Regions from separate parts of the Pseudoalteromonas maricaloris genome, predicted to be linked through region 3. Evidence: predicted binding sites of a transcription regulator. Region 3 holds the regulator's gene; each other region holds the start of a gene.
The links. The regulator sigma-54, encoded in region 3, starts transcription at its own class of promoters, with help from an activator protein. The targets are predictions, from matches to a motif close to GTTGGCACGNNNNTNGNNT.

Region 1: CTT31_RS05570 (FimV/HubP family polar landmark protein) is a predicted target of sigma-54. The motif match lies at 2,012-2,030, and genes of this name have one in related genera.
Region 2: CTT31_RS05735 (LPP20 family lipoprotein) is a predicted target of sigma-54. The motif match lies at 8,867-8,885, and genes of this name have one in related genera.

Annotation. Positions count from the first base shown of each region.
Region 1 covers NZ_CP024625.1:1,308,135-1,319,185, reverse strand. Annotated here, with positions in the region: gene CTT31_RS05570 (FimV/HubP family polar landmark protein) at 1-1,951, opposite strand, end outside; gene CTT31_RS05565 (aspartate-semialdehyde dehydrogenase) at 2,241-3,257, opposite strand; gene CTT31_RS05560 (4-phosphoerythronate dehydrogenase) at 3,295-4,419, opposite strand; gene CTT31_RS05555 (DUF6419 family natural product biosynthesis protein) at 4,503-4,823, opposite strand; gene fadE (acyl-CoA dehydrogenase FadE) at 5,356-7,809, shown strand; gene CTT31_RS05545 (DUF5916 domain-containing protein) at 7,930-10,188, opposite strand; gene CTT31_RS05540 (winged helix-turn-helix domain-containing protein) at 10,339-11,051, shown strand, end outside.
Region 2 covers NZ_CP024625.1:1,356,073-1,367,123, reverse strand. Annotated here, with positions in the region: gene flgG (flagellar basal-body rod protein FlgG) at 1-566, opposite strand, end outside; gene CTT31_RS05785 (flagellar basal body rod protein FlgF) at 583-1,347, opposite strand; gene flgE (flagellar hook protein FlgE) at 1,471-2,871, opposite strand; gene CTT31_RS05775 (flagellar hook assembly protein FlgD) at 2,913-3,596, opposite strand; gene flgC (flagellar basal body rod protein FlgC) at 3,614-4,045, opposite strand; gene flgB (flagellar basal body rod protein FlgB) at 4,048-4,458, opposite strand; gene CTT31_RS05760 (CheR family methyltransferase) at 4,739-5,572, opposite strand; gene CTT31_RS05755 (chemotaxis protein CheV) at 5,588-6,520, opposite strand; gene flgA (flagellar basal body P-ring formation chaperone FlgA) at 6,661-7,368, shown strand; gene flgM (flagellar biosynthesis anti-sigma factor FlgM) at 7,441-7,764, shown strand; gene flgN (flagellar protein FlgN) at 7,757-8,185, shown strand; gene CTT31_RS05735 (LPP20 family lipoprotein) at 8,260-8,736, opposite strand; gene CTT31_RS05730 (flagellar assembly protein T N-terminal domain-containing protein) at 8,941-10,137, shown strand; tRNA gene CTT31_RS05725 (tRNA-Arg) at 10,249-10,323, opposite strand; gene CTT31_RS05720 (FlgO family outer membrane protein) at 10,656-11,051, opposite strand, start outside.
Region 3 covers NZ_CP024625.1:3,676,894-3,687,944, forward strand. Annotated here, with positions in the region: gene CTT31_RS16340 (calcium/sodium antiporter) at 1-777, shown strand, start outside; gene CTT31_RS16345 (KpsF/GutQ family sugar-phosphate isomerase) at 787-1,758, shown strand; gene kdsC (3-deoxy-manno-octulosonate-8-phosphatase KdsC) at 1,758-2,309, shown strand; gene lptC (LPS export ABC transporter periplasmic protein LptC) at 2,306-2,860, shown strand; gene lptA (lipopolysaccharide transport periplasmic protein LptA) at 2,850-3,392, shown strand; gene lptB (LPS export ABC transporter ATP-binding protein) at 3,392-4,117, shown strand; gene CTT31_RS16370 (RNA polymerase factor sigma-54) at 4,164-5,663, shown strand; gene hpf (ribosome hibernation promoting factor) at 5,693-5,980, shown strand; gene ptsN (PTS IIA-like nitrogen regulatory protein PtsN) at 5,982-6,440, shown strand; gene rapZ (RNase adapter RapZ) at 6,433-7,299, shown strand; gene CTT31_RS16390 (HPr family phosphocarrier protein) at 7,300-7,569, shown strand; gene mgtE (magnesium transporter) at 8,092-9,450, shown strand; gene pmbA (metalloprotease PmbA) at 9,518-10,867, opposite strand; gene yjgA (ribosome biogenesis factor YjgA) at 11,004-11,051, shown strand, end outside.

The sequences.
Region 1 (11,051 bases), 1.7 Mb from region 3:
CACCAGCGAGAGCATCTGACCCTTCTTCTAATTCCGGCAACGTATCTTCTTGCGCTTCATCCAATAAAGCATCGATGTCGTCACCAGCAAGATCACTAGGCTCTGCTTCTAATTCCGGCAACGTATCTTCTTGCGCTTCATCTAATAAAGCATCGATATCGTCACCAGCAAGATCACTAGGCTCTTCTTCTAATTCCGGCAACGTATCTTCCTGTGCTTCATCCAATAAAGCATCAATATCGTCACCAGCGAGATCACTAGGCTCTTCTTCTAATTCCGGCAACGTATCTTCCTGCGCTTCATCCAATAAAGCATCGATATCATCACCGTCGAGCGTATCTGACTCTTCGTCAATTTCAGCTAACGTATCGTCTTGCACTTCATTTAACAGGGCATCAATATCATCACCCGCAAGCTCAGTGCTTGGTTCCTCAAAATCAGGCAATGCATCATCGTCAGCATCTTGAGAGGCATCAAGTAGCGCATCGATATCATCAGCATCGACTAAGCTCTCACTATCAAAATTACCGCTAAATTCGGGCTCTTCATCTAGCGCACCATCAAGAATTGAATCGATATCATCATCGTTTGCACCAGCATCCGCTTGCTCATCTGCGAGTTCCTCGCTCAGAGCGGCAAGGGCATCATCGCTAACATCAATTTCTTCATCTTGAGACTCATTGAACAAATCATCAAGATCGCTGTCACTTAAAATATCTTGGCCATCATCAACATCAAGCGAAACTTCATCACCAGCCTCGTCAAAGCTCTGTTGCATAAAGTCTTCGTCATGATCATCATCAAACGAAATATCTTCGTTTAGTAAGCTATCCAATTCATCTTGGTCTAACGTATCACTTCCTTCATCGAAGTCGTCATCAAGTGAGTCAAAGGTAATCTCATCGTCTTCAGGTAAGATATCGTCATCTAACTGTACGCTTGCGCCCAGTGCGTCTTCATCGTCGCCCATTCCGATATCAAGTGGGTCTGGCTCAGGGTCAAATGCAGTCGCAGCGGTTGCAGCTCCCGCCGCCGCAGTGCCTGCAGCCACCGATGGTGTTTGCGGAAGAAAATCGTCGTCATCTGTCGACGTTTGAGATTGGTTTCTTCGGCGTAGGTACATTACTAATCCAGCAATTGCCAGTAGCGCTGGTAATGTGGCAAGTAATGCAATGCCAGCTGGTGAGCTAAAGAATGTGCTTAACTCGCTACTTTCTTGCGCTTTTGCCTGAGCCGCCTGCTGGTCAATCATTTCATTTTGCAAGTCAATAACAGCCTTGAGCTGTTGCTGGATTTCGCTGTCTTTACCAAGTTGGGTACGAACCGTTTGAAGTTCAGTAGAAATAGCACCGAGCTGCTGTTTTAATTTATTGTTTTCGGATAGGATTTCTTCAACATTACGCACCGAGGATTTGAACTCTTTTTGTAAGTCCATCAGGCGCATGTCCTGTTCCATCTTTAAAGAACGCAGTTGATTAGTTAGGTCTTCTTTAGCTTCTTCTACATCGACTTTACGAGCTTGTGTAACCTTTTTTTCAGCTTCGTTTATTGCATTTGGATTCAATAATCCCTTACGCTTCATTTCCCAAAGTTTGTCATCTTGATCTGACTTCTGCTTTGCCAACTCAGGGTTTACACTGCGAATTTCATTGATGGTAGGAATACGTAAATACGCCCCATCCTGCATATGGTTGAGGTTTTTATCTAGAAATGAATTAGGATTTTTATCGTAAAGCGCCTTCATCACCTGATAAATGGTGACCGAGTCATCTGGTCGCACTTTTTGTGCTATACGCCACAATGTATCCGTGGGTCTGATAGGCCCTATTGACCGACCTTGAGCCCCATAATCAACCCCTTTAGGGCCTTTTAGCACTACCCCCTCTTGGGTATATACTGGTGTGGCAATCAGTGCGAATACAAAGATACTAAATAAGGCTAAACCGCGCATGCCGATCCTTTACTCAAATGTTTAACACCCGTTAAACGACATTTTATTATTATGGCTTTGAAGCAAGCTCTATTCCAAATGCAAACTATAAACCAGATATGTTGGAATATCCATTGCAACGTATTGAAAGTTAACATGGTTATAATGCTTTTTACTGATTCTGGAATAGTTGATATAGGTGAAGAATAGTCAAGTATTTGACCTAACGGCAAACTTCTTGGCAGAAGTTTGCCGTTATAACGCAGAATAGTAAGCAAAATTTTGCTTACTTTGCGATATCAAAGGGTGCTTATAGATAGCTTTCTATCAGGGCTTCTGCAATTTGAATGCTATTTGTTGCGGCACCTTTTCTGGTGTTGTCTGATACCACCCATAAGTTTAAGCCCAATGGATGTGAAATATCTTGCCTTACACGGCCTACATAGACGGTATCGTTACCACTTGCATCACTTACCGGTGTTGGGTAATCGTTTTCGTCTTCAATTAGCTCAACACCCGGCGCATCAGCAAGTAACTGCTTAACATGTTCAAGATCATAAGGCATGCGCGTTTCAAGATGAATGGCTTCAGCATGACCGAAAAACACGGGAACTCGAACCGCAGTAGGGTTAACCAAAACACTCGAATCGCCCAAGATTTTTTGCGTTTCCCACACCATCTTCATTTCTTCTTTGGTGTAACCATTTTCTTGGAATGCATCAATTTGAGGAATGACGTTAAAAGCGATTTGTTTGCTAAATACTTCGTTTTCCATTGGTCTTGCATTCATTAAGTTTGCAGTTTGCTTAGCCAACTCATCTACCGCTTCTTTACCTGCGCCAGATACCGCTTGGTATGTTGAAACATTAATTCTGTCAATGCCATAGGCATCATAAATTGGTTTAAGCGCCACTAGCATTTGGATTGTAGAGCAGTTTGGGTTAGCAATGATGTTACGATTTCTAAAATCTGCAAGGCTGTCTTTATTCACCTCAGGAACGACTAATGGAATATCAAAGTCGTATCTAAAATGTGAGGTGTTATCTATCACAATGCAGCCAGCTTCAGCGGCGATTGGTGCATATTTCTCCGACACGGAACCACCCGCTGAAAACAAACCGATATGGGCATTAGAAAAATCAAACTCTTCAACATCCAGAACTTCGATTTTTTCACCCATAAAGTCAATTTCTTCACCCGCGCTTCGGCTACTCGCGAGTGGGTACAATGTGTCTACAGGAAATTTTCGTTCCGCTAGTAATTCGATAATTTGCTTGCCAACAAGACCTGTTGCGCCAAGTACCGCAACATTATATTTTTGCGACATTATTTTTCCTCATTCTGTAATATACCAACCACAGCACTTAACTCTTGTGCTCAGAAAAGCCAAGTTGGTAAAGCTTTTCACTGATTGGTGAGTCATTATTGACTGCAATTGTACTAAATTCTCGACGCACGGGATATGCTTTACGCAAGGTATCAAAGCCCAATGTGTTTAGCTGTTTTCTCATGATGCCATCATCACGACGAATGTCATAAACAAGATGCGCTAAATTGACAATATCTTGCTCATTGGCAGTGCTTTGCAACTGGCAGCCAGTGACACTTGGTTTAGGGAGAAAATCACTAATCGTTTTGCTGGCTGGTAAATCGAATTCTCGGCATACAGCTTCGTATAACATTTGCGTGCCTCGCGCCTTCCCCTCTAGCGTATGGCCGGCAATATGCACAGAGGCAAAGCGAGTATATTGCAATAATGGCTGCAAAATATTCGGCTCATTTTCCCAAACGTCTAAGATCAGCTCAAGCGTTTGCCCACCTTCTATCGCGTGCAAAAGCGCTTGATTATCGATAACATCTCCACGGCTTGCATTGATTATCACCGTACCCGGCTTTAATGCCGCTATCCGCGATGCATCAAGTAGATGAACCGTTTTATGCGGGCCCTGCTTAACTAATGGAACGTGAAATGTCACAATATCCGCGCGAGCCAAAGCTTCATCTAACGCTACATGTGAATCCAATGTCCCCGCTTGCTGCCTTACGGGATCACACAATAATATCGTAAGACCAAGCCCTTTAAGCTTTGATGCTAAACACGCGCCAATATTACCAACACCAATGATGGCAATCGTTTTATCTTGAAGTGGTGTGGAGGTTTCTTGTGCGTATGCAAGTAGAGCGCTTATCACGTACTCGGCAACAGCTATCGCATTACAGCCTGGTGCGCTGCTGAACGAGATATTGGCGCTGGCCAACAATGAGGTATCAATATGATCAATCCCTATTGTCGCAGTCCCCACAAACTTCAGTTTATCGGCTTGTGCTAACAGGATCTTGTTGACCTTAGTGACTGAGCGAGTCAACAGAATATCGACGTTTTTCAGCTCGTCAGGTTGAAGGTTACGGCCATCAAACCGAGTTACCTCACCAATTTCGCAGAAGAATGACTCAACTAAGGGCATATTTTGATCGGCTAATATTCGCATGCGGGTTTCCTGTCACCTATTGTCTCGAGTACTCAGGCGATAACACATCGCCTGAGTCGAGTTTAACATGGCAAGGTAGGCGACTAATAATAAAACCTTTTATTTTGTGTCACCGCTTTATTGCAACCAAACGCTATTGCAAAAAACATCACACAGCATACAAAAACGACCGCTCCCTTGAGACTTAACCAGCCACCTGAATCAAGCAAAGGACAAAACGTCATGGCCAACACGTTAATACAACACAATAATAAAGCCCAACGGGTATAAGCTCGGTAGCCAAGTAATGCAGCAAACAAACTGCTAAAAACATTAAAAATTACCGCTTCAGGAAAGAGGTGAAAGGCCGACAACATAGCCGCAAAGGCCAAAATAGTGACTAGATAAAAAATACTCTGCTGCATCTTGTTTCTCCTTAACATGGACAGCAATATCAACCGCGACACTAGGTCGTGGCGGTAAATCCTAACTCACATAGCGACTAAGAAAATGGACTGCATTTGCTACTCCTTAGCAATTCTTAAAGCACCATTTTGTCGCTATGCTTAACCCAATTGTAGAAACATTAACGTGTATTTCAATGCAAATCAGACATGAAGTTTTGGCAATTATAATGCACATATTAGGCACTTCGCTGAAAGAAAATTCATGTGCAGTTTCGCCACATTGCACTATGTTCATTACACTTAAATATCGTTCAGTAATTAATAACGTTGAAAATCCTCTCAGGTTGTAGATGGGGTTTAGTCAAAGTAACCTTCAAATTAACAACAAGAGAGGCATGAGTCATTTAACACTCAGATTAAGTACAAACGTAAATAATATGTCACAACAAGGCATCAACTAATTCGCATAGAGGGTATGAAGACGCTTGAAATATCAGCGTTAACCAGCTAGTCTAACTGGGTGGTCAGACCTCTTATAAGGAAGAACAACATGACACTTATATTTGTTCTCGCGTTGTTAGCCTTGCTCAGTGCAGCAAGCTATCATCGCGCAAGCTGGAATACCGCTCTAGGTATTGCAGCAGTTACAATGCTAGTTGGCACCTTTGCTGGTGCGTTTGGCATTATCTCTTGGTTAATTTTCTTAGCGATTGTTATTCCGCTTTCAGTAACGAACCTGCGTCAGCAGTACATCGTGGCTCCAGCATTTAAAGCGTTCAAAAAAGTTACGCCGACAATGTCAGAAACCGAGAAGTCAGCGATTGATGCTGGTACTACTTGGTGGGAAGCCGATCTATTTTGTGGTAACCCAAACTGGGATAAACTTCATCAGTTTCCAAAGCCACGCTTGAGCGTTGAAGAGCAAGCGTTTTTGGATGGTCCGGTGGAAGAAGTATGTGCCATGCTTAACGACTGGGAAGCAACACACGAGCTGACTGACTTACCGCAAGACGTGTGGCAATACTTAAAAGACAACAAGTTCTTTGCGATGATCATCAAAAAGCAATACGGTGGTCTTGAGTTTTCAGCTTACGCGCAATCTTGTGTACTACAAAAGCTTACCAGTAAATCAACTTTACTTTCGTCTATCGTGGGCGTACCTAACTCGTTAGGCCCAGGTGAACTACTTCAGCACTACGGTACTGACGAGCAAAAAGAACACTACTTACCTCGTCTAGCAGCGGGTGATGAAATCCCTTGTTTTGCATTAACGTCACCAGAAGCGGGCTCTGATGCTTCATCTATCCCTGACTTTGGTGTGGTATGTAAAGGCGAATGGGAAGGTGAAGAAGTATTAGGTATTAGCCTAACGTGGAACAAACGTTATATTACTTTAGCACCTGTTGCGACTGTACTTGGCCTAGCGTTTAAGATGCGCGATCCGGACGGTCTATTAGGTGATAAAGAAGAGCTAGGTATTACTTGTGCGCTTATTCCTACAAACATGCCTGGCGTAAAAATTGGCCGCCGTCACTTCCCACTGAATGTGCCATTCCAAAATGGTCCTACCCAAGGCGAAAACGTGTTTGTACCACTCGACTTCATTATCGGTGGCGCAAAAATGGCAGGACAAGGCTGGCGCATGCTGGTTGAGTGTTTGTCGGTTGGTCGTGTTATTACGCTACCTTCAAACTCTGCCGGTGGTATTAAATCCCTTGCAGTTGCAAGTGGTGCATACAGCCGCATTCGTCGCCAATTCAAACTTCCTATCGGTAAGATGGAAGGGATTGAAGAGGCACTAGCGAAACTTGGTGGCTATGCGTATAGCTCTGATGCTGCGGTGACTATGTCAACTGGCGCGGTAGATTTAGGTGAAAAACCTTCGGTTGTTTCTGCCATTTTGAAGTACCACTTAACCGAACAAATGCGTGCTTCAACCATCCATGCCATGGATATTCATGGTGGTAAAGGGATTTGCCTAGGTCCAAACAACTACGTTGGCCGTGGTTACCAAGGTGCACCAATTGCAATTACGGTAGAAGGTGCAAACATCCTAACCCGTAACATGATCATCTATGGTCAAGGCGCTATTCGTTGCCATCCTTTTGTACTGGCTGAACTTGAGGCTTGTTCTATCAAAGATAAGCAAGAAGCGCTTGATAGTTTCGATAAATCCTTGATGGGTCACATCGGTTTCACTATGTCGAACTTGGTAAGAACTAAGTGGTTAGCCCTAACCGGTGCACGTTTCACCAAAGTACCATTTAACGATGAAACTGCGGTTTATTATCGTAATGCTGCTCGTTACAGTGCATCATTGGCATTAATGTCTGATATTTGTATGGCTGTATTTGGTGGTTCACTGAAGCGTAAAGAGCGTATTTCTGCACGTTTAGGCGACTTATTAAGCTACCTTTATCTGGTTTCTGCAACGCTTAAGCGCTATAACGATGAAGGTCGTCGTAAAGAAGACTTACCGTTTGTGCAATGGTCTTGTCAGGAACACCTGTACCTTTGTCAACGTGCCCTTGCTGACTTAATCAACAACATGCCTTCTGCTGCATTACGTGGTTTGTTGAAAGTGGTACTGTTCCCATTTGGTCGTCCGGTTCGTAAACCAACCGACAAAATGGAGCACAAGCTTGCTCAGCTACTTCAAGTACCTAGCGAAACGCGTGATCGCCTTGCAACACACATCTACTTAAAGGATGAGCCACTGTGCTTGCTTGGTAAGCAAGAGCAAACGCTAAAAGACATTCTTGCCGTAGAGCCGTTATTTGAAAAGGTATGCCGTGGTACTGGTAAAAAGTTACCGTTTATGCAACTTGATAAAGTAGCAGCAATGGGGCTTGAAGCAGGTGTACTGAGCGAAGACGAAGCAGCTAAATTGACTGCCGTTGAAGCAAAACGTCTTGCCGTTATCAACGTTGATGACTTTGACCCTGAAGAGTTACTTGCTGGTAAAGCAAGAACTAAGGAATCAAGTAAAGCAGACGCAGCATAACTATTTTTGTTTAGGTAGTGTTATCCATACTACCATAGCAATTAGCGTGGATATAAAGGTCAGAATTTTCTGACCTTTTTTCTTGGCAGATTAGAGCCGGGGGAACACAGCTCTAGTGATTTAAAATAAATATCGCACCTTAAACGTCACTAAGTCTTGCACTGGTTGTTGCCATAAATCGGCGACACTCCCAAACCAGTCTCTTCGCCCGACCTGCGACTTTTCAAGTGTCGAAAAGTTTGCACCTCCTCGTTGATACACTAAAAAAATATCTGAATATGCACCCATGCGATAACGCAGTTTTAGCTGGCTTGCTAAGCGCCTGTCGTCAAAACTGGTGTCACCATGAATTTCGCGAAGCTCGCCATTGGTAATTTGATAAATCGTCTTACTTTGCGCTTCAAGTATCGTCCACTGTAACGAACCACTGAGTTCAAGGTTGTCGGTGATCCGGCCATTAAATTCCAACTTATTGGAAAACTCATCTCTGTCGTATTCACTCAAGCGGTTTTGCCCGTTCGCCATCAGCCAGCCATCACCACTTCTAAAGAAATTACTCAACTTAAGGTTCCAGTTGTAATGTGGCATCCACGTCAAATCCACAGCGTATTGCTGTGCTGAGCCTGATATTCCTTCTTGGTCAAGCTCTATACTTGCTGCCCAAGAAAAATCTCCCACATAAGGGCTTTGATAAAATACTCGAGACTCCACACGGCTGGGCACCTCAAACACCTCAGTGCCTCGCCCTAAGTTGTCTTGTTTACCGCTAGTGTAATAATCTAGCCCGAGGTTGAGCTGACCACCATTTGCCAACAAAAACTGCGCTAAATATGCTTGTCTGGCCGCTAAACCTGTTCCAGCATTATTTTGCTCATGCCTCAGTGTGAGTGACTGCTTTAATCTGGTAAACCAGCTGTCTTTTGGGTGCATCGAGTATTCACCATAAAGCTCGCTCACCTGCCAGTCATTGCGTTTCATATAGCCGAGATCACGGTTATCAAATTCGTCATCCACAGCAAAATAGCGCGCAGCGAACTTCGTCTGTAAAGAAAGTTGATACTCCGCGTCTAGCGATACACCTTGACCTGTAACACTTTGCTTTTGTGTTTCTACCTCAGTTTGTAATAGCGCGCCTTTGAAAGACCAAGTATCACTACGATACTGTCCATCAAGGGCATAACTCATGGCATCGCGCTCAAGAAACGGTCGGTCTGTTTTGGTCGCAAGTACACCGGCCTGCCAATCTTGCGTGCGATAATTAGCTCTTGCTGCAAAAAACTGTTTACCAATATCGTCCGAAAAGTCCGACTCGGACACAGCAAAAGTACCAAATTGCACCGACTTTCCTTTATGTACAAATCGTAGCGCCGCATCTATGGGAGTGATTGCACGTGCACCATCATCACTTGATGCCCCTATACGACGAGTATGAATAAGCTTAGTGCTCTCAAGTGCAGCAACTTCAAAAAGGCTGATATCTTGGGTGAAAAATGGACGTTTATCGGTGCGAAGCGTTTCTACGGCTGAATAATTCACGTCAACATCATCGATATCCACCTGACCAAAGTCAGGATTCACGGCAAGACTCACCTTCTGATGATGAGAAGGCTTGTAAAACAAATCAAAGCCAACATCGGACTGATGCTGGCGCTCGGAAGGCGAAGTGCTTAGAGGTGCAAATTGAGCCTGATGCGCAAAGTAAGGCACAAATGCCAATTGAGAATGTGCGGGGATCTGTGCTGCGATCTTTGGCATAGTCAGGAAGAAATCGCTATTTGCTGTTGTATCCTCATGGTTTGCATAGATAAAATTACTTTTAAGTTCATACAACTGTACCGAAACGCCAATCTTTGTAAGCCCCTGCTCATCTCCTGGCTGAAACGACACGGTATGCCAAGGGATCAATAATTCCGTGGTCCAATACGTATCGTCAATATGATTGGCATAGTGCCAATCCCCATCCCAATCGTAATCCACGTTTAAGCTTGGGGTTACAACACCATCTTGCGAGCCGCCACCTAATGTCACCGAAAATTGATATGCACTACTACCGTCGCCTGAAAAGTCCACAACTACCCGATTGAAGTCAGCTTGCATAAAACGGTCATGGATATTGAATTGTCGCTTGCGCTCGGCTTTATTCTGAAAGTTTTTAATACCAATATAAACGCCGTCGGCGGTTGCAAAGGCTTTTGCGGTAATTTTGTCATTAGCAGATGCCAAAGTTACAGGCACAACCTGAACAAATTGTTCAAAGTGCGTGGCAGAACCCCACTGCGCTTCATTCAACTTACCATCAACCACGATAGGTTCCGCAAGTGCAGCGCCTGCCATCATGGGATAACTTAAACCGAGCCAAAATTTATTGCTTTTATTCATACATACTTTCCTCAGAGTTATGCCTGCTATTGCAACAAACTTTGCCGTAAAAAGTTCTTAACTTTTTCTGAAGAAAGCTGACTTAACCTTTATAAACATTGACTTAATCTTAAGAAACGCTAACGTTATGGGAACAATTGGTTTTGATTATTGAAATTGGTACTCGGCGTGCAGGCACAGGAAGTAGAGATGGTTTGTTTTGGACATTGGCAGTTTGATCTCCAGCAAGATTGCCTAACACATAGGCAAAGCCAAGAAACCGTAAAACTTGAGCCACAAATGGCAAGATTACTCGCGCTTTTTATTGAGCATCATAACGAAGTGCTAGAGAAATATTGGCTTACCGAGCAGCTGTGGCAACACGCGGTTGTCGAACCCAATAGCCTTTATCAGCTTCTGACTAAACTGCGAAAAGTGCTCGGGGACGACCCTAAAAACCCAATTTACATCAAAACCATTCCAAAGCGGGGCTATCGCTTCATCGCGCCACTAGAAAGGCATGAAATAGCGCCTCGTCATACGACAAAACCAGTCAAAGCAATCGCCAAGTCCCGTATTTTTTCACTCAGTGCCGTCGCAATGGCAGTGTTATGCTTTGGCGCAATCGCCTTTTTTAATCAAGCACCGACTGAAAAAACACCATCACGCTACGAAACCTCGAGCCTCAGTCATGAGCTTGGCCTTGAATTTGACGTTGATGCCCACCAAAGCAAAGATCTCATCGCCTATGTAAAAGACTTTACCCACCTTATTATTGCCAACAAACAAGGCTTTCAATTAAATGAACACCGCTTTGATTCGCGGATCAGTTTTCCAAGTTGGAGCCCCGACTCAGACAAACTGGCTTTTTGGCAATATCAAGG
Region 2 (11,051 bases), 1.8 Mb from region 3:
CCAATTGGCTCAAGACCTGATGGATTAATAAAGTCACTGATCGTCAACTGCCCAATGACAACGTTTTCAGCTTGCCCTGCAACGCGCACTGATACTTCGCCATCTTGAGAAATAGTGATTGACTGTGCATCGTCGGGCACATTCATCTCTGGTAACACAGGAAAACCCGCACCTGAAGTAACTATCCGTCCTTCTTCATCCGTCGTGAACTGACCGTTTCTTGAATACGCAGTTGTGCCATCTGGCATCTGAATCTCAAAAAAGCCCGGCCCTTGGATCATCCAATCCAAAGAGTTTTCGGTACTTAACATATTACCTTGAGAAAAATTCTTTTGGTTAGCAACCACTTTGGCACCTGCACCAAGCATTAAGCCCGATGGTAGTTCTGTATCTTGAGAGCTGCGGCCACCTGGCTGATTGATGTTTTGATACAGTAAGTCTTCGAATATCGCGCGGCTCTTTTTGTAGCCGACGGTACTGGCGTTTGCCAAGTTGTTCGAAATAACTGAAATATCAGTTTGCTGAGCATCTAAGCCTGTTTTACTTATCCACAATGCCGGATTCATAATCTCTACCTCACTCTTAAACTATGCGTAGGAGCGAAGTGTGTCGCTCATCTATTTCTTCAGCTGTTTTCATCAGCTTAATTTGCATTTCAAATTGTCTTTGATGGTTGATCATATCCACCATCTCATGAACGGGATTGACGTTGGACATCTCTAAGAAGCCACTCATTACTTTTGCAGTTGGAGATATTTCACAAAAACCACAGATCCCATCTTCTAACTTATCTTCTTTTGGTCTATAGAGCCCGTCATTACCTTTCTGTAGCTTACTATTATCTGCTTCAATAATTTTCAGCCTATCAACCACCTCAAGAAAGTTAGCGGGGGCACCTTGTGGACGCACTTGAATAGAGCCATCGTCACTAAACACCACTTTATCAACGGGGATAGGTAAGACAATAGGTCCACCTTCGCCAATAAGTTGACGCCCGTGAGCTGTGACTAACGCACCGTCATTACGAATGTTAAGCGTGCCGACTTTGGTGTACGCTTCTTCGCCCGACGCATCAACGACGCTGATCCACGACTTATCATCTACTGCAATATCAAGCTCACGGCCAGTTTCAACGATTGCACCACCGGTCATATTAGTACCTGGACGTTCTTGCATAGCAAAAACCCGAGAGGGTAATCCTTCTCCGAATGCCTGCATTGAACGCGCTTGAGCAAAATCTGCTTTGAAGCCAGTCGTGTTGGCATTAGCAAGGTTATTCGCTTTGAGTGCCACACCGCGTAAGCTCTGCTTAGCGCCTGACATTGCGATATACACCATTTTATCCATGACGATGACCTATAAAATTCAAACTTAATCTAGTTAATGCAAACACAGTGCCAAAGTGATGAGATGTTTTTGACGGGCATAAAAAAGGCTGCCTTTGTAGCAGCCTTTGGAGGGCATAATATATTATCGGATCTGTAATATATTTTGTTGTAATGTTGAGTTAACCTCAAGCGCTCGAGAGTTCGCTTGGAAGTTACGCTGGGCACTGATAAGGTCAACTAACTCGTTTGTGAGGTTGACGTTCGATTGCTCTAACGCCGATGAACTAATACCACCAAGCGTACCTGTGTTTGGCTCGCCTGCTAGTGGCTCACCGGAAGATAGACTTTTCTTCCACTCAGTATTACCAATCGCTTGGAGGCCCTGAGAATTCGGGAAGCGTACGAGCGCGACTTGCCCTAGGAAAGTCGAGTCACCGTTAGTGTATGAAGCTACTACTTTGCCATCAGTACCAATATCAATACCAGCTAGTCGACCTACGGTTGCACCGTCTTGTTCCAGAGCTTTCACTTCAAATCGACCTGATGAATATTGTGTCGGTAACTTCTGAGCCGTGTTTGCTTCATCACGCCAGTTAACAACAATATCATTCGGGAAGGTTGCGCCGTTTTCTAACAAGTTTGACATACCAATAGTTGGATCGACCGCATCTTGAGGACCTGCAAGACTAAGCGGGTTAAACGTCGTACCCGTATTGTTACTAAATGTCAGTGGTGAAGCTGATGGATCATCCGCTGTTTGTGAAGGAATACCACTTGCGTCAAAACGAAATACGCTTACTGGAGTGTATGGCACAGGTGGTGTAGCGGTTGGGTCAATTTGCTGCGCATTGTGGTTAAATGGCTTATCGTCCATTGTTGCGTAAGTTGACCATTCATTATCCGCCGTTTTTCTGAAGAATAGCTGCAGTGTATGTGATTCACCCAGTGAGTCATATACCGTAATTGCCGTTCTTGAGTTATACGATGCACTTTGCGTAGGATCGAATGCAATCGTAGGTGGCTGCGCCGTTGCATCTAGATTAAATGATGTATAAATTTGCGATGTTGCTCGAGGAGACCCTGATGCATCTGGAATTTGAATTGGCGATGTTGTGCTTAGACTCAAAGACGTTGTATCACCTGTTGATGGATCAACAGGGAAGCCTTGCAAGTAGTCACCTTTTGCATTCACGATAAAGTTGTCTTTATTTAATTTAAATGCACCAGCTCGAGAATACGTAAAATCCTGTGATTGAAGAGAATTTGACATGGCAAAATAGCCTTCGCCCTCAATCGCCAAGTCTAGCGAGTTCTGCGTGAACTTTAATGACCCTTGGTGAAACTGCTGCGCTACCATAGTAGTTTGTACACCATCACCATTTTTCGTTTTGCCAGAGCTAAAAACCGAAGACGCGTAAACATCAGCAAATTCTGCGCGAGATTCTTTAAAACCCGTCGTGTTCACGTTAGCAATGTTATTTGCTGTTACGTCCAAGTCTTTTTGCGCGGCGGCAATACCTGTCAGTGCTATATTGAAACTCATACTCTCACCTCTAAGTTCTTAAGGTTAATTCTTTAAAACTACTATGCTATTTCAGCAATATCAGTTAAGCGCACCGCGCCTTCTTTGGTATTAATGACGATGCCGTTAGCACCATTAACATTAACACTGTCAATATTTCTAAATGTGGCCGAAGGTAAAGTCTGATATTCACCTTCAATCATGCCTTCGGCTTTTATGGTGTATTCCCCAGGGGGCATCATCTCGCCATCTTTATTCTTACCATCCCACTCAAAACGCACAGCGCCTACACTTTGCTCACCAAACTCAAGCGTCTTAACAATCGCTCCAGATTCGTCATAAATACCCACAGATAAATTCTGCACAGGCTCTTGGACAATCACCGAGCCCTTTGTAAGTGCATCATCACCATGTTCTAACGTCGTTGATTCGAGTAATGCTTTTTTACCAATCAGCGTTGATGCTTGAAGCGCTGAGTTAGAAGTCATTGATGCAGCTAACGAGTCAAAATTCTCATTTAGCTTTGAGATCCCCTCAGCCATAGTAAAGCTTGTCATCTGCGCGATCATTTGATCGTTGTCCGCAGGCTTACTTGGATCTTGGAAAGAGAGCTGTTGAGTAAGCAGCGAGAAGAAATCTTCTTGCGATAGCTCATCTCTGGGCTTTTTCTCCTCGGCCTGTTTTTGCCTATCCCAGTAGAGTGAATCTACACCCGTTGAAGAAGTGGCATTTACATTATTACTCATCAGCTGTTACTCCCAATTTAGCGCTGGCCTAGTTGCAATGTTTTACTAAGCATTTGCTTTGCAGCGTCTGCAACTTGAACATTGGTTTGGTAAGAGCGAGAAGCAGAAATCATGTTTGCCATCTCCTCTACCACATTCACATTCGGTTTATAAATGTAGCCATTTGCGTCAGCACTTGGGTGGTTTGGGTTGTACTCAACTTGAAGCGGCTTGTCGCTTTCAACCACACCTAAGACTTTTACTCCAACTGAAGATCCCGCAACATTGTTCTGGGAAGCTGCAGCTTTGGAAAGTTCAGCGGCAAATACAGGGTGTCTAGCGCGATACACAGTATCCTGACTAGAGCTCACTGAGTTTGCGTTTGAGATATTACTTGCGGTGGTATTAAGTCGCACATTCTGTGCGCTCATTCCTGAACCCGCAATATCGAAAACGTTATATAGACTCATTGTTATGCCCCTTGCCCGCCGAGTGCCTTTTTAAGGCTACTGAACTTACCACCAAGAAATTGCAAACTGGCTTGGTACTCTAATGCATTCTGTACATACAAGTTTCGTTCCACTTGTATATCAACTGAGTTACCATCACCTGTATCTGCTTGATTTGGCGAACGATATAGCTCAGATGAATTACTCATTTTGGTACCACCAGTGAGGTGTTTTGCATCTGTTCTAACCATATCATTGCCGCTTCTTTGCATTGTCTTTGCCGCTTTTAAAGCACTAGCAAAGTCAATATCTTTAGCTTTGTATCCTGGAGTGTCTGCGTTTGCGATATTGCTTGCTAGAATTTCAGCGCGCTGTGAGCGCAGCAGCATCGTATGCTGATGTATACCCAACGCTTTATCGAAACTAATTGCCATTATCTGACTCCAAAAAATTGACTCAGGTATGACAAAGCAATCTTTAGGCCAGTTTTAAAACAAGATTTATTCATTAAATTTCAATGTTTTACATTGTGTTTTTGGAATAATTAAACTTGAGCCAATATTGATGAGTGAAATAAATAAGAGGAAGCGTCTGAAGAGTCAGCGGTTGAACTTAGAAAATCCAAGGTTAATTAGTGTAGACACTGGAACTGCGACTGAGTACAAATATTCAATACCTAATTATAGCGAACGTCCCTGCCGCTATATGTGAATATTAAGTCTTTTTCTGATAGATAATACCAGGATTACAACGGATCATATTAAAGTCGTCACTTAAACCCGCCATCGATTCTGACGCACCTAAAAACAAATAACCATTAGGATTTAACGACTGAGCAAATTGCGAAATGATTTTGGCCTTCACTTCAGGTGAAAAATAGATCAGGACGTTACGGCAGAAAATAACATCAAACTTACCCATCAACGCATAAGAATCTAGCAGGTTTAAATGTCTAAAGCTGACCATTTTACGGATCGGTTCAACTACCTTAGCCATTCCATTGCCACTATCCATAAAAAACTTCTTTCTGCGCTCAGGCGATAACCCCCGCGCCAACGCCAACGCGTCATATTCAGCATTCTTACACATATCCAGCATTGTATTAGAAATGTCCGTACCGATAATCTGAACACCCATTTTCAGCGCACCAGGGCTTTTACTCACATATTCACTCGCAGACATCGCGATTGAATATGGCTCTTGTCCTGATGAACTTGCCGCCGACCAAATCTTAACAGGGCGTCTCAAGTCTTTAAACTCTGGTAAGATTTTCGATTTAATTAGCTCGAACGGATAAGTATCCCTAAACCAAAGTGTTTCATTCGTTGTCATCGCATCCACCACAGCGGCACGCAATTGCCGCTCATGGGGACTGAGTGTCTTAGCTACTAAGGACGAAAGTGTTTCCACACCAAAGCGAGCCATCAGAGGAGCAAGCCGGCTTTTGACCAAGTACAATTTATTGTCACCCAGTACAATACCGCACTGTTGCTCCAAAAAGGTTCTAAATTGGTCGTACTCTTTTTGCTCTAAATGCTTATTTTCCAAGTGCTACCACCAGCTTTAATCACAATGAACCCATTTTTTAACCGCTGAAGCTAATTCATCTGGGTTAAACTTAGCAATAAAATCATCAGCGCCCACTTTCTCAATCATAGCCTGATTAAATACGCCACTCAGTGAAGTATGGAGTATCACATGCAATGGCGCTAATTTTGGATCAGCTTTTATTTCAGCCGTTAACGTATAACCATCCATTTCCGGCATTTCAACGTCAGAAATTAATAGCCCTACTCGCTCGGTGACATTATTTTGACAGTCCATTTCCGCAATTTCGCGAAGCCTGATAAGTGCTTCTTTGCCGTTCTTCGCAAGCTCAGTCTGAACACCTAATGGCTCCAATGCACGTTTGACCTGATTACGAGCAACCGCAGAGTCATCAGCAATAAATACAATACGTTCGCCTAAATCTTTTTGCATTTCACCATCAGAGACAATATCAGCACTGACTTCTGTGTTGATTGGGCAAATTTCATTAAGGATCTTTTCTACGTCCAATATTTCAACTAGCTCATTTTCAATTTCTGTAACCGCTGTCAAATAGGAATAACGACCTGCCCCTGATGGCGGTGGCATTATTTTTTCCCAGTTCATATTCACAATGCGTTCTACTGCACTGACTAGAAAACCTTGGACTGAACGGTTGTATTCTGCAATCACAATAAAACAGTTACGAATATCTTGAATAGGAGGTCCACCTACCGCAAGTGACATATCAATTACGGATATAGTTTGGCCTCGAATATGAGCAACCCCTCGGATAAGCGGGTTTGACTTGGGCATGCTTGTCAATGCTGGACATTGAAGCACTTCTCGGACTTTGAAAACATTAATGCCGAAGCGCTGTCGACCTTGAAGTCGAAAAAGTAATAGCTCGAGACGGTTTTGTCCAACCAGCTGTGTACGTTGGTTAACCGAGTCTAAAATACCTGCCATTTCAATCTCCTACTGTATAAACCGCTAATCGGAACGATCTTTGCTTCGACTCTGATATGGTTTACCACCCTTGATTAGGTGCAGTTATTAAAGCAGAATCTTTATACCTTGTTTCACCCCATAAGCATAGTCGAAACATCATGAGTTTGTTAAAAAAAACCCATTACATTCAGTTTTTTTGTTTGTTCGCTTATTTTATAGGCGTTGACTATGGTTATTGTCAGCAATATGACAACAAAACTTTAGAACAAAGCGCAATAGAATTTGTTGAACCAAATGTAGAGCAGGATCCCGATAGTCAGCTGTCACTGACTGCTATACCACTTGATTCAAGAATTCCAGCACGGGATTGTCAGTCACCGTTGCAATATAGTACAGCGATGGCTCCGCCTTTTGATACTCAAGTGACAGTACAAATTAGATGCAACGATACCCTCAGCTGGACTCAATACGTCCACGTACGTATCGATCACCTCTTCCCCATATTAGTTAGCGCAACCATGTTAGAAAAAGGCCGTGTTATTCAAGATGAAGATGTAAAAATAGAGTATCAGCCAAAACGTTTTCGCAGAGTTTCTTATGTTGAAGATAAGTCGATACTAATAGGTAGTCGCAGCAAACGTAATATAAGAGAAGGCCAAGCCTTTACTCAAGCCCATATCTGCATGGTCTGCAAAGGCGATACTGTGACGATTATTGCTAAATCAGGTGGACTCGTGATCAAAACTCAAGGAGAAGCGCAGCAAGATGGCAACCGTGGTGAACTGATTAATATTAAAAACTCTCGCTCTGGCAAAACCTTACGTGCTAGAGTAATAGAAGTGGAAACAGTAGAGGTGAATTTATAAAAAATTTGCTAAAGTAATACTATTAAACGCCGATAACAAGGCTGAGAGTATAATTTTATTGGGTCTACAATCATGGTTAATCAAGTTAACGGTCAGAATCAGTCTACATCCGTTGCTAATAATGTTAAGCAACAGAAAGCTGAATTGCAAAGAAATGATGCCAACAGCGCATCAGTTAAATCACCTGCTACACCAAAAGCAGCTGCGGATTCAGTCAGTCTGACTCCACAAGCGCAACAGCTGAAAACAGTCAACGAAAAAGCGCAGCAATCATCAGGCTTTGACGACAAGAAAGTCGAAGAATTGAAAAAAGCGATTGCAGAAGGCAAGTACCAAGTTGACGCGGAAAAACTCGCCAAAAACATAGCTGCATTTGAGTTCGAAATATATGGATGATTTGGTTCGGCTTTGCCACCACAAACTTTCAGAACAAATCTCAACGCTAGAAGCGATGGCCCAGCTTCTAGCGCGTGAGCTTGACGAGCTTGCGTCCCGACGTGGCGACAATTTAAAAGAAATCGCTCGTGAAAAGCTAACTCTCATTTCAAAACTGCAAAAGCTCGACAATGAATTGTCAAAAACTGAGTCTCACGTCTTTGAACACAATGAAGTAGCCCCGCTCGTCGCTAAAGTGCGAGCATTACTCAGTGAGTGCCAAACCAAAAATGAAATCAATGCTAAAACGGCTCATCAGGCCAATGTAAGCACACGTGAACTAAAAGGGATCTTAATTGGCGCACCAACTTCGATTACATATGGTCAGGATGGTAGTGTGAAAAGTAGCGACAGTGAGTTAGTACGTAACCTAAAGGCGTAGCCACGCCAGCCATATTTTAGTTTTGAAGAACAACCGAAATGAAGCGCATTAAGTAAGCAACATGCGATGGGCGCTTACTTAAAGCTGTAAGATATCTTCTTAATTTTCTGCGGCTTGACTTGAGTAATATACAAATCATAAACGCGCTTCATATCAAGCTCCAATTCCGTCGCGTAAGTATCACCAACAGCGTAACTTTTCAGCACCTTAGCCCCTCGAACGAGTCCATTCACTTGACTCTTAAGACCATCGTTTTGCGCAATAGCACCTTTTACCGTAATAGTGGATGTCAAATTTTGGCCATACAGTTGCTCAGCCAATTCACGATACGCTTCTAATTTTGAGACTTTAATAGCCATCAGCTGCTTCTCACCCGCAGTTTTACCCGGCTGAGCACTCAAAGGCGCGTACCCCACAGCCCGTAAAACAGGAAAGGTTTCCGGTTGCACCGTTTCATATTCAATGTGCTTGTCAACGAGGCTTGAACAGCCACTGAGTCCCGCTAGCGAGCAAACCATAACAACTGCACTGATAGAATTAGTGATACGCATTTCACTACACTCCGCTACAATAAATACCAATCAAAATTTAACACTTCCCCAGCATCTTGGTCTCGCAAGGGTTGTTGTGGTTTCATCTAGTATTGGCAATAAATAAAATTAACTTTCATAAAATATGATTATGCACGAACCTTGCCAAAATTTGGCACAGGTATTGCTGAGTTAAAGGGTAGTTTTTGATCTGGGCATTTAAACATGAAAAAGCAATTCGCGACCAGTCTATCATTGTTGTGTATCACCTTAACTAATCCCGCTTATGCTGAATGGTTTGAAGTTACCGGCATGGCTGACGTTAAAAATGGCGATCATCAAAAAGCAAAAAGAAAGGCCGTAAATGACGCCATCACACAAGCATTGCTGTTTTCTGGCGCTTCGGTGAGTAGTGTACAAACCGTCACCGATGGTGTGCTCACCCAAGATCAACTTAAGATCCGCTCAAATGCTGAAATCCAGAGCGCCAACGTGATTGCTGAAGCAAAAGTCGGTGACTCATGGCAAGTAACATTGCATATCGATATTACCCCACAGAGTGCTCAGTGCCCAACGAGTGCTTACAATAAACAGGTTGCAGTCACACAAAGCCAGCTAAAAAATAAACATCAAGCAACTTTAGGTCAAATTTTTGACATAAATAAAGCCGTGAGCGAGCGCCTATATCAAACAATGACCGAACAAAAGTCGAGCTTAGAACCCGTTCCCTATTTTGCACAGACCATAGATGTTAGCCGTTTTTTCAGTCAGCGTTTTGATTATAATGAACAGCTAATCGAGACCATTACAGCAAATACCAACAGCCAATTTGTACTACTGAGTCAAATTACTGATGTTGCTAGTGTCGATAAGCTTAATAGTGACCTCGCATTTTGGCAAAGCGATAAATACTTAAGAAGCTTCAAGGTAGACTTTGCGCTGTTTGATGCACTTTCTCATGAAAGGGTATGGCAAAAACAATATGCCACTCAAGGCGTGTGGCCGTTTAAGAAAACCAAATTAATTGATGTGTACAGTGAGCGCTTTTGGCAGACAGATTATGCTGATGAGATCCAAGCCACGCTGACACAAATCGCAACTGATTTAAACGCAGCGGTCGCCTGCTTACCAACCAATGGCAAAATCCTACATATCGATGATGAACAAGTCGTTATTAATTTGGGCCGTATGCATGGCTTAGAGAATGGCCAGATCCTTAACGTAGCGCATAGCAATCCGCTGACTAATGTCGATGGTAAAGTGTTTATGCATCAAATTAAAACCATCAATAAACTGCAAGTGATCCAAGTGAATGCGCAAAACGCCATTGCGGTAAATATCAGCAACCGCCCACTTCACAATGTGCAAATTAACGATTTGGTTGAAATTCAAATAGAAAATGAAAATGAGTTTGAATTGTAAGTGCTGAGCCTTCCTGTAGCAAAAGGCAAGATTTTCGATGACTTTACACCCTCTGCATCATGCTTCCATCACCCATTTACTTTGGTCATTCCACGCAGAAGTGAATACCAATGGCGTCCCCAGTAGGAATCGAACCTACATCTAAGCCTTAGGAGGGCCTTGTTTTATCCATTAAACTATGGGGACAATCTCTAAAGTCAGATAACAATCGCCTTTTTTGACCTTCACTAGCGGGATCTGCGGAACTTAATACCAATGAAAGTCGAGAATTGTTGATTCTCTGTTGTACTGCATCTCAGTGACTTCGCTTTAGTATACTGATCTTAATGAACTTTTAAAGATTAATAGTCAATTTATTCGCGGTAATAAATGAGCTGGTTCAGTAGGTGAATACGCAGCAGTTAAGACCCACTACTGCGCTATCAGTTACTTCGCTTGAGGTGTGAATAAGAAGTAGGATAGTTCTTCGTTTAATAAAACCTAAATGGTATTTCTTTTAAAAAACGCTATTTGAAGTACTACCTTGAAGCGGTCGCCTGATCATCAAGGATAAAATACGGGATGGTCACCACCGTGCTTGCGATCACTAAGTTAGTGTTAAACTCTAACAATCTTGCATTTACCTCCACGCCTCGTGGACGATAAACCATAGTGCCTGTGAGCAAATGACTGGGCGATTGCGTGTTTTTCAAGCGGCTTGTGTTACGCGAAAAAGTCAAATCACCACTGGATGTCACTTCAATTTTCCCCAATGCTTTAAAGTCTAATGCTTGATAACCCAGCTTTTGCATTTGATGCATTAAAGACTCAGCCAATTGGTTTCCTAGCTGGTTTGTATCCCTTAATGATTCATTAAAGTTGACAAAACTGGCTACCGCTATCGACTCAGGCTTTTGCCCTAACACAGTATCTGA
Region 3 (11,051 bases):
CTTGCAGATAAAACAGACACCGCCGTAGGCAATGCCATAGGTTCTAACATCGCTAATATCTTACTCGTTTTGGGTCTCACTGCGTTATTAAGGCCACTCTCCGTAGGCTCTGGTATTTTGCGCCGCGAAATGCCGCTGTTAGTCATCGTTTCATTGGCTGCTTGGTATATCGTTAGTGATAACCACTTTAGTTTCGTAGAAGGTGTTTTGTTATTAGTCGGTTTCGCCGCTTTTCTTCTTGCACTTATCATTATCACCAAGCGTGGTGGTGGAGATAATGATGACCCATTTGTCAGTGAAGCCTGTGAAGAAGTGCCAAATAATATTCCAACTCAAAAAGCCGTTTTCTGGTTAATCGTGGGTATGATTTTACTGCCTATTAGCGCGGACTATCTCGTTGGCGCTGCGGTTGACATCGCCAAATATTTTGGCATGAGTGACCTGCTAATAGGATTAACCATTATCGCCGTTGGTACTAGTTTACCCGAGCTTGCGGCATGTGTTGCTGGCGTACTTAAAAAAGAAGACGATCTAGCGCTTGGCAATATTATTGGCTCGAACATCTTTAATATATTGGCAGTGCTATCTATTGCTGGGATTATCAACCCATCTGTCCTCGACGCCAATATTGCGTCACGTGATATCTTTATTATGCTTGGCGCGACACTGCTGCTTATCCTAATGAGCCTCAGCCTAACAGGTCAGCGCCGCATCAACCGCTTGGAAGGTGGCATACTTGTCGCTAGCTTCGTCGGTTATATTTACTACATCATTTAAGGAAGCCTTGTGACAACGAACCCATTTATTGATTCTGCAAATCAAGTTTTTGCTACCGAACTTGCAGCAATAGAAGAAGTGCAACAGTTTGTTGATCAACAATTTGTAAAAGCCTGTGAAATTATGTTTGGCTGCCAAGGTCGCATCATCGTGATTGGCATGGGTAAATCAGGCCACATTGGTAACAAAATCGCAGCGACACTCGCAAGTACTGGCAGCCCCGCATTTTTTGTTCATCCAGGTGAAGCAAGTCACGGCGACTTGGGTATGATCACCAAAGATGATGTGGTTTTGATGATCTCCAACTCAGGGGAAACCCAAGAGGTGATCTCAATCCTGCCTGTGATAAAGCGTTTAGGAGCCCCCGTTATTTCCATGACAGGCAACCCGAGCTCTACAATGGCTCGTAATGCGACGGTTCACCTTTGTGTTAAAGTATCAAAAGAAGCCTGCCCATTAGGACTTGCACCCACGGCTAGCACCACAGCTACACTAGTGATGGGTGATGCGCTCGCGGTTGCGCTACTTGAAGCCAGAGGCTTTACGGCTGATGATTTTGCGCTTTCTCATCCTGGCGGTAGTTTAGGAAGGCGTCTACTACTAACCGTTGCTGATGTCATGCATCAAGGGGATGCAATCCCTATGGTCAATAGTCATTGCACAGTTAAAGAAGCTTTATTTGAAATGTCAGCTAAAAGTTTAGGTATGACGGCAATCGTAGATGAAAGCTCGCAATTACAAGGTATTTTTACCGATGGTGACTTGCGGCGTATTATCGAACAAAAGGTCGATATTCATACCACCCCAATCACGCAAGTAATGACGGCTAAAAGTACGACGGCACGCGCCGATATGCTCGCAGCTGAGGTACTCAATATCATGGAAACCAAACGAATTAATGGCTTGATTGTGGTAAACGAAAACAACATACCGGTTGGCGCCTTGAATACGCAAGATTTACTTAGAGCGGGGGTGCTGTAATGCAATTTGAAGATTTATATCAGACGATTTCACCTGAAGCTTGGGAAAAAGCAAAACAAATCAAATTATTGATTTGCGATATTGATGGCGTATTCTCAGATGGACGTATATACCTTGGTAATAATGGAGAAGAACTGAAAGCATTTAATACCAAAGATGGGTTTGGTATTAAGGCCTTGATTGATAGTGGTATCGAAGTCGCCGTTATCACAGGTAGGCATTCACAAATAGTTCAGCAACGCATGACTAGTTTAAATGTAACTTATATTTACCAAGGCCAAGAAAACAAGTTAGTGGCATATGATGAACTGAAGACTAAGCTCAACCTTAGTGATGACGAAATTGCGTATATTGGTGATGATGGCCCAGATCTACCCGTAATGGAGCGAGTCGGTTTTGCCGTTGCCGTCAATGATGCACATCCTCTTGTTAAACATATCGCCCATTACACGACCTTGATGCCTGGTGGTTTTGGTGCCGTGAGAGAGTTGACTGATCTTCTAATGCTCAGCCAAAATCACTTATTGACTTCCAAAGGATCAAGTACATGACCGTATTACGTGTCATCTTACTCATTGTTTTCGCTTCTTTAATGGTATGGATGTGGTCGCCCATGTTTAATCCATCAGAGGCGGACTCAGCAAAAGAAGATGAACCGTTAGCTAAGCCCGATTATGTTGCAACCACGCTTCAGCAAACGACCTATAGTGAAAATGGCTTATTAAACTATCAGGTAACTGCTGATAAGATGGAGTTGTATCAAGATCTTGGCTTTAGTCACTTTGAAAAGCCTATTTTCACCTTATATAACGGTGAGCAGAATTGGCAAATAAGTGCATTAGAAGCAACACTGTACGAAAACAATACCTTGATATTAGAAGGCAATGTACTGGCAAAGAATTTAACGCCTAACGCCATGATCACCAATATCAATGCCGATAATGTAAGAGTTGAAATTAAGCAAAAATTGATGAAATCGGAACACCCTGTCGTTATCACCGGTCCTAGTCTTAGGATCACGGGTAAAGGGCTGCATGCGGATCTACAAAAGCAAGTGATCGAACTCATCAACCACACAAAGACAATTTATTATGACCAGTAAAATCATTAACAAACTAGTTTTCATCGGCTTGCTTGCAAGTTCTACTTTAGCAAATGCTGCAGAACAAAATGAAGTCATTATTGATGCTGGCCGTCAGCAAGCTCAACTGCAAAGCAACATCGGTATTTTTGAACAGAATGTTGTTATTATTCATGGCAACAGAAAAATAAATGCCGATCGCCTAGAAGTCCACCGCCGCGCGGAGCTTGGTACTAACAAGCAACTGCTTGTTGCAACTGGCAGCCCAGCTATTTTCAGCGAACGTCAACCTGATGGTAATTTGCTAGAAGCCAAAGCAAACGAAATTCGTTACGACGTTGCGAAAGGCACCTTAGTCATTTCTGGCGATGCGGAAATCAATCAAACTGGGCAAAAAATCAATGCGCAAGTCATCACCTATGACATTGAAAAGCAATTGATCAGTGCTGAGCGCTCAGACCAAGAAGATTCTCGGGTAAGAACCATCCTTGTTCCTGTTGATGACAAAAAAAACGCAAAAGATAAAAAAGCGCAGGAAGAAGGTAACAATTAATGAGCGAGCTCAAAGCAACTGGTCTAGCAAAGAGTTATAAAGGTCGTGAAGTCGTCAAAAATGTTGGCTTAAGTGTTAAGGCTGGCAGCATTGTAGGCTTATTAGGACCAAATGGTGCAGGTAAAACCACTACGTTCTACATGATTGTAGGGTTAGTACCAAGCGACAAAGGTTTTATTCAGATTGATGATGAAGATATCACTTTGCTACCGATGCACAGCCGCGCGCGACTTGGTATTGGCTATCTACCGCAAGAGTCTTCAATCTTTAGAAAACTCACGGTCTATCAAAATTTGATGGCGATTTTAGAAACTCGAAAAGACTTATCTAAAGTTGAGAGAGAAGCTGAACTCAATGAGTTACTGGATGAGTTTAATATTCAACACATCCGTGACTCACAGGGCATGGCATTATCGGGAGGCGAAAGAAGACGCGTAGAGATTGCTCGCGCTTTAGCCGCTAATCCTAAGTTTATCCTGTTAGATGAACCTTTTGCTGGTGTTGATCCTATTTCGGTGTTAGATATAAAGACAATCATAGAGCACCTAAAAAACCGCGGTATCGGTGTGCTAATCACCGATCATAACGTTAGAGAAACACTGGACGTATGTGAAAAAGCCTACATCGTTTCACATGGTGAGTTAATCGCTGCAGGCACGCCAGAACATGTTTTGGCAGATCAAACCGTAAGAGATGTCTACCTAGGCGAACAATTCAAGCTATAGTTAAGACGTAGTATTAATAACTGTTAAAAAGGATTGTTAGAGATACATGAGGCAATCATTACAGCTGCGCATGGGGCAGCAACTTACAATGACTCCACAACTGCAACAAGCCATTCGCTTGCTGCAGCTTAGTACATTGGATCTGCAACAAGAAATACAAGAAGCATTAGACAGCAATCCATTGTTGGAAGTGGAAGAAGGTGATAATACTGACGGCGAAAACGCTGACCAACACAGCCAAGAAAAAAGTAGTGCTGACGACAATCAAGATTCAAGCGATGAAGCGCAGGTTAGTGACTATGAAATAGACTCAGATACCGCCATGAGCAAAGACACTGTCAGTGATGACCTTGCCATGGATGTCACTTGGGATGAATATATGAGCGCAGCACCCGCTGCAAGTTCAGGCCCACTTCCTGATGACGATAATGTTTATCAAGGGGAAACCTCTGAATCTCTCCACGACTATCTCATGTGGCAACTTGAGCTGACACCATTTAGTCCAACAGATAGAGCGATTGCGATTGCGATTATTGAAGCGGTCGACCTGTCAGGCATTTTAACACTGTCTTGCGAAGACATTTTAGAAAGCATTAATGACGAGAGTAGCGAAGAGCCTATTGAGCTGGATGAAGTCGAAGCCGTGCTCAAACGTATTCAACTTTTCGATCCTGTCGGTATCGCAGCGCGTAGTTTACAAGAATGCTTGTGTATTCAGCTAAATCAGTTCGCTCCGGATACGCCATGGATTGCCGAAACAAAAATGATTCTGACAGAGCATATCGACTTGCTTGCCAGCCGTGACTATCGAACTTTGGCAAAGAAAACGCGCCTTAAAGAAGCCGATCTCAAAGAGGTCATGACGTTAATTCATAGCCTTAACCCAAAACCAGCGGCAAGCATTATTCATGAAGAGCCTGAATATGTGATCCCTGACGTATCGGTGAAAAAAGTAAAAGGTCGTTGGGTCGTAGAGCTAAATCCTGATGCTATGCCTAAAATAAGAGTAAACGACCATTACGCTGCGATGTCTAGAACAGCGAAATCCAGTACGGATAGTCAGTTTATTCGCTCACATTTACAAGAAGCAAAGTGGTTTATTAAAAGCTTAGAAAGCCGAAATGATACATTATTAAAAGTTACCAATTGCATTGTGCAACAACAACAGGCATTCTTTGAACATGGCCCCGAAGCAATGCGCCCTATGGTGCTAAATGATGTTGCTGAAATGGTTGAGATGCATGAGTCCACAATTTCCCGTGTGACAACACAAAAATACATGCATACACCTCGGGGAATATTTGAGCTGAAGTATTTCTTCTCTAGCCATGTAAGTACAGAAAATGGAGGTGAGTGCTCCTCTACAGCAATTAGAGCACTTATCAAAAAGCTGATAGCTGCAGAAAATACCGCTAAGCCATTGAGTGACAGCAAAATTGCAGATATTTTAGCTGAGCAAGGAATTAAGGTAGCGAGACGCACGATTGCAAAATATCGTGAATCCCTAGCCATTCCACCGTCAAATCAGCGTAAAAGCTTGATATAAGACGTAAAACCCAAGAAGGAAAAATGCTTATGCAACTAAATCTAACTGGTCGCCATGTAGAAATTACTGACTCATTAAGAGACTATGTCACCAACAAGTTTGCGAAGCTAGAAAGGCACTTTGATCATATCAATAACGTGCATGTGATCCTTGATGTCGAGAAACTAGTACAAAAAGCAGAAGCAACATTACACGTAAACGGCGGCGAGCTATTTGCATCAACAGAGCATCAAGATATGTATGCCGCAATTGATGGCCTTATCGACAAGCTAGATCGTCAAGTTATTAAACACAAAGAGAAGCTCACTCGACACTAAGATGAAATTAAGTGAATTAGTGAACAAGGACTGCAGTAAAGCTGCGGTCCTTTTTAATAGCAAAAAACGTATTTTAGAATACATCAGCGAACTGGCTCATAGCCAAATTCCAAATACCAGTCAGCATGCTATCTTGGACGCTTTAATGGCGCGAGAGAAATTAGGCAGCACAGGGATCGGTAAAGGCATTGCCATTCCCCATGGTCGACTTGAAGGTTTGGATAAAATCCTTGCAATGGTGCTTGTCAGCGAGCAAGGGATCCAGTTTGAAGCCATAGATAAGCAGCCTGTCGATATTTTTGTCGCGTTCATCGTACCCGAAGGTGATAATCAACAGCACCTGAAGACCTTAGCGGCGATTGCTGATACACTCAAAGACAAGTCTTTTTGCAAAATGCTTAGACAAGCAAAAAGTGACGATGAGTTATATGCAGTGATCCAAGGTGAACTTGATGAGTGATGAAGAAAAAGGACTCGAGCTTATCATTATCAGTGGCCGCTCAGGCTCTGGTAAATCTGTAGCGCTTCGAGTATTGGAAGACTTAGGCTACTATTGTGTAGATAACATTCCGGTCAATTTGCTGCCGTCTTTAGTCCGCAGCGTTTCGGACAATTATAATAAAATAGCAGTCAGTATTGATGTCAGAAACTTACCTAAAGAACAGGACGAGTTTAATGACATTCTTGAATACTTACCAGGCTTTGCCAAACCTACCCTGTTTTATTTAGACAGTGACGATCAAACCCTGATAAAACGCTTCTCAGAAACACGCCGTTTGCACCCTCTTTCACTGCATAATCTTCCACTAGATGTTGCAATAAAGAAAGAACGGGAATTGTTAGACGTATTGATCACTCGCGCCGATTTTCTCATTGATACTACAGGCCTGAGCGTTCATCAACTTGCAGAAGATATCCGCGAAAAAATCTTAGGTAAAAAAGACAAACAACTCATTATTACCTTTGAATCTTTCGGCTTTAAACACGGTATCCCAAAACAAGCGGATTACGTTTTTGATGCGCGCTTTTTGCCCAACCCACATTGGGAGCCTGAGCTTAAGCCGCTAACTGGCCTAGATCAGCCAGTCAAAGACTATTTGTCGAGTCACAGCATCGTGCAAAAGTTTACTTGGCAGATCCAAACCTTTGTACAAACTTGGTTACCACACTTAGAGCGTAACAATCGCAGTTATCTAACGATTGCAATAGGATGTACAGGTGGGCAACATCGCTCGGTATATTTAGCGCAAACCATTGGTGAGCGTTTTGCTAAAACCCATCCCAACGTCAAAATTCGCCACCGTGAGCAAGAGGGTTAAATGTTAGAAGATACGTTTTTAATCCAGAACAAGCTTGGTCTGCACGCTAGAGCAGCGACGGTTCTTGCACAATTAGCAACCCAATTTGATGCCGAAGTGACCTTATATCAAGGAGACAAAAGTGCAGCTGCTGACAGCGTACTAGCGCTGTTGTTACTTGAAAGCAGCCAAGGGAAAGAAGTCCGAGTGGTTTGTGAAGGTCCTGATGCTCAGTATGCACTAGACGCCATTGGCGGACTAATAGAAAATAAATTTAATGAATCCGAGTAACTTGGGCTACTAGCACCAAAATAGCACTAAGGTCTGATTCATTTAGTCCCTGCTAATCTCCCCCTCCGTAACCAGACTGGTCTAATACCAATTAGTCTTAATACTTACTCAATTTGAAGGAGCAAACCTGACGCTAACTGTGTTAAAAATTTCTCATTTAGAACAACTAAATAGCAAAATTTTCGCCGTGTTATCGACAAGGTTTTCTCGCTTAAAAATAGATCACTTAATTAATCGAATTGGTATAATAAGTCTCTCATAATTAAGCGTAAACCTTGGTAGTTCCCAATAAACTGAGTTACACTGTAATACCAATTTAGGTTTCTCTCGTGCAGTAAAGCGAGTTGCCGAGAAAATCCTACTTTATCGTTGCGTACACCTTTAACGTGTATTAACGATAACAACCCACCAGCAGAAACAACACGAATAAAATTCAAATTAAGAAATTGATTTCTGCGATAAAATAAATGAATAGGGTTAACTTAATCACGTTAGCCAACACTATTATCAAAAAGGATGCCTATGCCTGAAGTATTTGAACAAGACTACACACTGGAACAACTCCAAAAGGTAACTAAAGCCTTAAACAGTGGTCAGTTTGTTCAAGTTAGGCGTATGCTCGCAGAAACAGCTCCTTGTGATACAGCACTGCTTTTAGAATCATCCCCTCATAAAGTTCGCTCTATGCTGTGGCAGCTCGTTGACCCAGATATCCAAGGGGATGTCTTAGAGGAACTGTCAGAGGACGTAAGACTTGGGATCATCGCCCAGATGGAGCCGGAGCTAATTGCTGCCGCTACAGAAGACATGGACGACGATGACCTTGGTGATGTCCTAAGAAGCCTGCCTGATACCGTCTACCAAGACGTTATCGGTGCGATGGATAGCCAAGATAGAGAACGTGCGACACAAGCATTGTCCTACAAGGAACACTCGGCCGGTGCGCTAATGAGCACCGACACGGTCACTATTCGACCCGATGTTACCTTAGAAGTTGTATTTAGATATCTACGTCTTAAAGGCGAATTGCCAGACGGTACGGACGAGTTGTATGTAGTTGATAAAGACAACTGCTTTTTAGGCACGCTGCCTGTCAATACCTTATTAACTAAGTCTCCTGACAGTATGGTTCGAGACTTGATGGATGAAGATAAGGAAACGATCCCTATCTCCATGGATGAGTCTGAAGTGGCGCAGCTTTTTGAGCGTCACAACTGGATCTCGGCTCCTGTAGTTGACGATAACGCCCATTTGCTTGGTCGTGTCACCATTGATGACGTTGTTGACGTCATCCGTGAAGATGCTGAGCACAGCTTGTTAAGTATGGCAGGTCTTGAAGATGAAGAAGACACCTTTGCGCCAGTTCTAAAAAGTAGCCAGCGCCGCTCTATTTGGCTTGGAATTAACCTGTTAACCGCCTTAATGGCAGCGTTTGTTGCAAGCTTCTTCGAAGGTACTCTGGATATTTTACCTATTCTCGCGGTGTTAAATGGCATAGTACCAAGTATGGGCGGCGTTGCCGGTAGCCAAACGCTAACCCTAGTGATTCGTGGTATTGCCCTTGGCCATATTAACCAGACTAACCAAAAGTTTTTAATGGGTAAAGAGCTGGCGATCGGCGCCTTAAACGGCGTGCTGTGGTCAGTATTGATCGCTGGGGTTATTGCTGTATGGCAATGGGACTTCACACTCGGTGCAGTTATTGCCTTCGCAATGTTTATGAACTTAGTCGCAGCAGGTATCGCGGGTGCCAGTATTCCAATTATGCTAAAGAGAATGAATATCGACCCAGCACTAGCTGGTAGTGTGGTACTAACAACGGTTACCGATATTGTCGGGATCTTTGCATTCCTTGGCACCGCAACTTGGTTATTAGTGTAACAGTAAGAGTGTCGAAATGGCGGGAAATGCTGGTCAAAACCAGCATTTCTTGAGCTGATGAAGGGAGTTATTCGCCCGCTATTTGCATATTATTGAGTAGTATAGAGCCGGTTTGTACTGCGCCTCGGCATTCAATATCACCGCCAACGCCTTCAATCCCCATAAACATATCTTTTAAATTACCAGCGATAGTAATTTCACTTACAGGATATTGAAGTTCTCCATTTTCGACCCAAAAACCAGCAGCTCCTCTTGAGTAGTCACCAGTTACCGTATTAACACCTTGCCCCATAAGTTCAGTGACTAATAAGCCAGTGCCCATCGACGCAAGTAGGCTGGTTAAATCGTCGTGTGTTGGTTTTACTAACCAGTTATGGATCCCACCTGCGTGACCTGTCGCTTGCATATTCATTCTGCGTGCGGCATAGCTTGCCAATAAGTAAGTATTAAGCACGCCATCTGTGATAATTTCACGGTCGATGGTTTTTACACCTTCGCTATCGAAAGGACTCGAAGCAAGCCCTCTTAGTAAGTGTGGCTTCTCTTCAATGTTTACGCAGCGATTAAAAATTTGTGTGTCTAAAGAGTCCAACAAGAAGCTAGACTTACGATATAGCGCGCCGCCGCCAATACCTGACACTAAGTGCCCAAATAAGCTGTTCGCGATATCCGCTCGAAAAATAACAGGCACTTTACGCGTCGATAATTTGCGACTGCCTAATTTTGCTAGCGTAGATTGCGCTGCTTCTAAACCAACTTCTTCAGGGGATTTTAGCTCTGTGTGTACGCGAGATAAGGCATATGCTGAGTCCCGCTGCATTTGCTCACCTTCTTTACCAATCACCATGGTGCTTAGGCTGTGTCTGGTACGTGGGAACCCTGCAATTAAGCCATGGCTATTGCCATATACACGGATCCCTTGGTGGCTCGATAAGCTCGCGCCATCAGAATTGACGATTCGAGGGTCGAATTCTAACGCGGCCTTTTCAGCAGCAATACATTGCTCAATGGCTTCATCGGGAGAAACTTGCCAAGGGTGGAAAAGATCTAAATCTGTTGGTGACATCTCTAGCAAGGCTTTATCAGCCACACCATTACAGGGGTCATCCGAGGTAAATCGAGCAATATCTACGGCCTTTTCAACCACAGAGCGTAAGGCGTCAGGACTCAGATCCGCGGTTGATGCTGAGCCTTTATGATTACCCACATACACGCTGATACCAAGACCACCGTCTTGATTAAACTCAATGGTTTCAACCTCTCCCATTCGTGTACTTACAGACAGACCTGAGGTGCTAGACATCGCCGCTTCTGCCGAGGTTGCACCTAGTTTTTTAGCATGCGCTAACACATCGGCAACTGCATTTTTCACATCATCAATTTGATTATATATAGGGTGTTGTTGAGGTTGAGTCATAGATACCTTATCCGCTCGCTCGTCTAACTAAAACATATTAGTTAATATGCTATCACAGCTACTAACTATTGTAGTGATCAATTGTGGTATACTCTAATGTTAGAGACCTTAATATTTACTAGTATAGACAAGAGCAATGGCTAAACACGAGCAAACGACCGAAGAAGAGATTATTTACGTTTCA